2 regions of the Pilosibacter fragilis genome follow, and region 1 is predicted to be linked to the other one. Evidence: predicted binding sites of a transcription regulator. Region 1 holds the regulator's gene; the other holds the start of a gene.
The links. Region 1 encodes LexA, which represses DNA repair genes until DNA is damaged. Its sites were predicted from a motif close to CNAACANNTGTTNG; they were not measured.
Positions count from the first base shown of each region.

Region 2: a site for LexA is predicted at 1,818-1,831, ahead of uvrA (excinuclease ABC subunit UvrA). Genes of this name have one in related genera too.

Region 1 covers NZ_JAVYJB010000001.1:60,361-63,530, reverse strand. The annotation lists gene ABCW45_RS00270 (LptM family lipoprotein) at 1-279, opposite strand, end outside; gene ABCW45_RS00265 (immunoglobulin-like domain-containing protein) at 485-1,216, shown strand; gene lexA (transcriptional repressor LexA) at 1,427-2,044, opposite strand; gene ABCW45_RS00255 (LysM peptidoglycan-binding domain-containing protein) at 2,224-2,538, shown strand; gene ABCW45_RS00250 (exonuclease SbcCD subunit D) at 2,718-3,170, shown strand, end outside.
Region 2 covers NZ_JAVYJB010000009.1:146,885-150,054, reverse strand. The annotation lists gene uvrA (excinuclease ABC subunit UvrA) at 1-1,687, opposite strand, end outside; gene ABCW45_RS10500 (hypothetical protein) at 1,977-2,468, opposite strand; gene ABCW45_RS10495 (PspC-like choline-binding domain-containing protein) at 2,575-3,170, opposite strand, start outside.

The DNA of each region.
Region 1 (3,170 bases):
AAGCTCATCGTTTACATGAAGAAGATACTCAAATGTCTCCTTATTCTCATCAGTCATGGCGAATTTTGCCGGCGCTTCCGCTTCGTGCTCTGCATCACCACCTACAGCCGCAAACTGTCTGTCCTCGCCCAAAGCATCCCAAACTTCTGTATAAAAATCAACCGCCGATTCAATCACCGTTTCCGGGGATTTCGTCGGTTCATCTGCAGGCTTGCTGCCGCATCCTGCCAGAGAAGCAGCCATGGTAAGAGTCAGAAGCGCTGTAATTATTTTTTTCATATTGAAAATTCCTTTCATTATAGGTTTTTGCATATCAGGCTTTATTATCTCAGAAAAACAGGTATAAAGCAAGGCGGGTATAAGAACAGTAAGAATTGTAAAGATAAATGTAAGGAAAACTTTATGGCATACGGTCATGAGTTTATCTATAATAATAATAGAGATGTTGTCTTGTAATACAAACATATGGAGAGGTGGTGTCGTAATGAGAAAAAGATTATTAGTCATATTTGGAATCTTCGGCCTGCTTCTGGCCGGCTGCCATACTGTACCCAATGCAGCGCAGGAAACAAACACGATCACCCCTACTGGTTATGCTTCTGAAGAGGTACCACGCATCTCTTTATTTTATGATGGTTCCCTGTATTTGTATAATGCCACCGGCTTTGATCTCCAACAAAAGGGAAGCTGGGAGTTTTTAGGTCAGATAGCCTTTGTGAATAATTTGGAATACCCTACAAAAGATTTAAACGGCACCCACTTAAACGTAGGGCAGGAGGTTTACAGGGATCCGGAATTTCCTCAAAAACTATATGTAAAGTATGATTCGGGTTTTGCACTCTTTGAAGCAGAAAAGGCTACAAAGGAAGAAACTGCGGAGTATCTTGATTATGTACATGCGGGAATTAGGCTGGCAACTTCTGACAGCCTTCAGCTGAAGCTTTCCAATGTCAGCAATGAAACGATAATCTATGGGGAAGCGTATACAATGGAGGCCTTTTGGGATGATAGTTGGGAGAAACTTCCGGTTTTACCCGAAGATTATAGTTTTATAGAGATTGCCTACGAATTGGAACCCGGAGAATCTCGGTTTATGGATATAGATTTTGCATGGTTATACGGAGAACTCCAGAAAGGCAAATATAAAATGATAAAAGAGATCTATTTGCCAGACGGAAGAGTATATTCGGTACCGGCAGAATTTGAAATACAATAAAACATGAAGCCCCACCGGATCTCGAATGATGTCGTATAGTCATAGATATCCAGTGGGGCTTTTTCTCTGAGCCATATAAGATGTCTGCCTTTTTCGAACGGCAAGTCATCGCAAGTTCATCACGGTGGGAGTGAGGTCTCCGGCGGGGAGAGACGTTCCTCGAGGATCACAGCGATTCTTTAAGAACTATCCGTAAAAATAAAGATCGGTTTAATTCATCATACGGAAAAGACCGATGACCTTTCCAAGGATCTCGACCTGATCAAGAATGATCGGATCCATCGAGGAATTTTCCGGTTGGAGACGGAAATGGCCATTTTCCTTATAGAAAGTTTTTACAGTAGCGGAATCGTCCACCAGAGCAACGACCTTATCACCGTTTTCAGCGTTTGGCTGCTTTGCAACGATCACTTTATCGCCGTTGTAGATTCCGGCTTCGATCATACTGTTTCCTTTTACCTTCAACATAAATACTTCCTTATTTGGAAGAATTTCTGCAGGAATCGGGAGATAATCTTCGATGTTCTGTTCTGCAAGGATTGGCACTCCGGCAGCGACCGTACCGATCACCGGCACGTTTACGAGTTCGCGTCTCGTCAGGGCGAAATCGTCATCAAGGATCTCGATCGTTCTCGGCTTTGTCGGATCACGACGGATATAGCCGTTTTTTTCCAAGGATTCCAGATGAGAGTGCACGGAGGAAGTGGACTTTAAGTGTACCGCTTCACAAATCTCGCGCACAGCCGGCGGATAACCTTTCTTTAAGATCATTTCTTTTATATATTCAAGTATTTCTCTCTGCTTATCAGTAATTTTTCCCTGACTCATGAAATCCCTCCTTTTTTCATCTGTATACATAGTACCATAAAATACGGGAAAAAGCAAACCTTTGTTCGAAAAATACCGAAAAAGAATTGACAAACATATGTTCGTGTGATAGAATTCGATACAGAACAGATGTTCGCAAACGTAAGTTTGGACTCGCTGGATACAAAGGAGGAAGCTGTATGAAGAAGTATTTGATAGCCCTTGTTATGATTGTAATGATTATGTCCTGCTTTTTCGGAAAGACTCTGGTTATGGCGAATGAAGAGAGTGATGATACAGTCTATAACCGCTATTATACGACGATCGAGGTAGAAAAAGGTGATACACTCTGGTCGATTGCAAAAACTTATTATCACCACTCCGGTATGTCGGTACGGGAATACGTTTATGAGCTGAAATTGATAAACGGAATGGTTTCAGATGAGATACGCGCCGGAAATATGATCTCCGTGGAATACTATGCGGAGACACCGGGGAATCCGTATATAAAGTGATCCTCAAAAAGATGTTTCCCGGATATGAGTGTTGCGGTAAGAACCGTTTTTTGACCAGAGAATAAGATCCCATGGACAGATATATGTTCCGGGGTCTTATTCTTTATAAGACAATGGCTTGCTATTGCCGGTGAGAGACATTACAATAGGATTAACAGCAGAGACCACAGGAGGCACAGATGAGATTATTCCATTTATCAGATCTTCATATCGGAAAGAGAGTGAATGAATTTTCTATGATCGAGGACCAGAAATATATTCTTGAAAGGATCCTGGATCTCGCGGAGAAGGAGATGCCGGACGGAGTGATCCTGGCAGGAGATATCTATGATAAACAGATTCCCTCCGCGGAAGCAGTTCAGGTGTTCGATGAGTTTATCACAAAGCTGGCGGAGAGAAAATTCCCCGTCTTTGTTATCAGCGGAAACCATGATTCTGCGGAACGACTGGCTTTTGGAGGAAGACTGCTAAACAGCCGGGGAATTTATCTCTCCCCCGTCTATGATGGAACTGTCATGAAAATTCCGATCGCAGATCAGTATGGGACGGTCTGGATCCATCTTCTTCCGTTTATCCGTCCGGCAGCTGTGCGCCGCGTATTTGAAGATGAGTCAGATTTGATTACAGATGTC
Region 2 (3,170 bases), on a different contig from region 1:
TATCCACGATACAGTCCGCCGCCCGCATCGTATCTTCATCGTGCTCCACGACGATCACACTGTTTCCGAGATCCCGGAGATGTTCCAACGTTTTCAGCAGCTTATCGTTATCTCTCTGGTGCAGTCCGATACTCGGCTCATCGAGGATATAAGCAACTCCCACAAGTCCGGAACCGATCTGGGTCGCAAGACGGATTCTCTGTGCTTCGCCGCCGGAAAGGGTACCGGTCGCCCGGGATAAGGATAGATAATCCAGTCCCACATCGATCAGGAAGCTGATCCTCGCACGGATTTCCTTTAAAATCTGTTCACCGATCATCTTCTGCATCTCGGATAGCTTCAGATCATCGATAAACTCCCTGAATTTTACGATGGACATATTCGTAGCTTCGTAAATATTCAGCCCACCTACTGTCACCGCCAGAGAAGACTGCTTTAAACGCTGTCCATGACATGTGGTACATGGTGTGATCCGCATAAAGCTCTCGTACTCTGCCTTACTGGCCTGAGAAAACGTCTCCCGGTAACGGCGGTTTACGTTCTCGATCAGGCCCTCAAAGGCCACGTCGTAAACGCCGGTTCCGCGCTGTCCCGTATAGTGGACCTTTACTTCCTTTCCGCCGGTTCCGTAGATCAGGATATCATGGACCTCCTTCGGATAATCCTGAAATGGGGTGTCGAGATCAAAGTGGTACTTCGCAGCCAGGGCATCTAAGATCGCCCTCGAAAAGCTTCCCGGCTTCGCGCAGGACTGCCAGCCAAGGACGACGATCGCTCCCTCGTTAATACTCAGGGACTTATCAGGGATCATCAGATCCTCATCAAATTCCATCTTATATCCCAGACCGAAACAGTCCGGGCAGGCGCCGAACGGGTTATTAAAGGAGAAGCTTCGCGGCTCCACCTCCTCGATACTGATCCCGCAGTCCGGGCAGGAAAAGCTCTGGCTGAAGTTGATCGGCTCACCGCCAGCTACATCCACGATCATCAGACCATCGGACAGCTTCATCACAGTCTCGATGGAGTCCGTCAGACGTTTCTCGATCCCCGGCTTCACAACAAGACGGTCCACAACGATCTCGATATTGTGCTTGATATTCTTCTCCAGCGTGATCTCCTCAGACAGCTCGTGGAGATTTCCGTCGATCATCACGCGGACATAACCGCTGCGTTTCGCCTGTTCCAGAACCTTCTCATGACGTCCTTTTCTTCCACGGACCATTGGCGCTAAAAGCTGGATTTTCGTCCGCTCCGGCAGTGTCATGATCTGGTCCACCATCTGGTCCACGGTCTGTTTCCGGATCTCCCTGCCGCACTTCGGGCAGTGGGGGATACCGATCCTCGCGTACAGAAGACGCATATAGTCGTATATCTCCGTCACAGTTCCTACGGTGGAACGCGGGTTGCGGTTCGTGGATTTCTGGTCGATGGAGATCGCCGGGGAAAGTCCCTCGATGCTATCAACATCCGGTTTTTCCATCTGGCCTAAGAACTGACGCGCATAGGAGGACAGAGACTCCATATAGCGTCTCTGTCCCTCCGCGTAGATCGTATCAAATGCCAGGGAGGATTTTCCCGATCCGGAAAGTCCGGTCAGGACCACCAGCTCATTTCTCGGGATATCCAGGGAAATATTTTTTAAGTTGTGCTCGTTGGCACCTCGTATTTTTATATATTGCTTCGGCATTGTGTCTCTCCTCTTTGCCATGTCTGCTTTTGCTTTATCATTCTCACAGAGCTCCGGGACTATACGTTTTCCAGGTATTCCGGACATTATCCCATGTTACGGTCAGTATACCACAAATTCGCCTCATATGCAAACGTTTGTTCGTTTTATGTTTTACCACTTTTCATCTGCACAGACTGCGCAGACCGTTTCAATCGGCATATCCATCTGTCTTTTCCCCCAAAAACGCGAAAGACCCCGGCAGCTGCCCGCCGGGGTCTCTCTTTATGGGTTTCTATGAAATTCTACATTATCTGTGTGTACTGTTTTTCAGCATTTCCCTGCTACGAGATCTTCTATACGCATATAAATTTAAGACTTCCAGAACTATTGATACAAATTCAGTCGGTAGAAGCAGCATAAACATATGGTACACCGGGATATACGTTATGAAAAGCTGTCGACATATCTTGTATGAGATAAAAGCTATAGGAACTATGAGTAGTATCCATCGTCCGTCTCTACTTCTTAAACTATCGTAAACAGCCAGTGCATATAGAATTTCAAGCACAAATATAATGCATGATACGCTTGAAATATTCGCAACATTACTTGCCAGTACTTCATCGACTAATTCTGGATTTTTTACCAGCTCGTTCCAATATTCATATGTAATGACTCCTGCCGGAGGGATATATTCTTTATGTCCGTTTTTCAGAATAAAACCAATAAAGAATATATTAAACAAAATAACTGTCAAAGATGATAAATAAAAAAATTTGCTTTCTTCATAGCTATTCATTCCCTCCTAATCATATGAGATAATGTAATAGACACACTTTCTTTTCAATTCAATAAAAACATCGCCGTCATCATCCTTTATATAATCAAGCTTTTTGTATCCATTCCTACCAGGAAACTTCTACATTATATCCACCGTTCTGATCCTTCGTGATCTTATATTTCACGCCGTCCGCATCTGTCACGGTTCCGCTGGTCTTTACCTTACCGGATTCGTTGACCACATATGTCTTTCCGTCAACGGTGACTTTCTCGTACTTCATTCCTTCTTCCGCACTCACAAGGCGTCCGTTCTCGTAGAGACTTCCGTCCTTCACACCCGTGAATCCGTCGCCTCTCGTTCCGATACTGCCGGAAGTTGTGAAGTAGAATACTTCGTTGTCATGGTTATCGTCGTTGATCACGATCCGCCCGGTCTTCATCTTTCCGTCACTGTCAAAGTAGAACTTTCTGCCGTCGCTCAGCTCCACAAGACCTGTCTTCATGCGGCCCTTTTTATCAAAGCAGTAGGTCTCGCCCTTGATCTTTGCTATTCCGTATCCGCAGGCCTCCGTTGTTTTATAGGATGTGGAGTATGCGCGGCCATCTTTAAAGTAGTACCAGTTTTCCTCAGCGTCATCCGGGGATGCCATATATCTCCAGCCGTTCATCTGCTGTCCGCCGCTGCGGAAGTAGCGAAGGGCATTGACATCGCTGTTGGAGA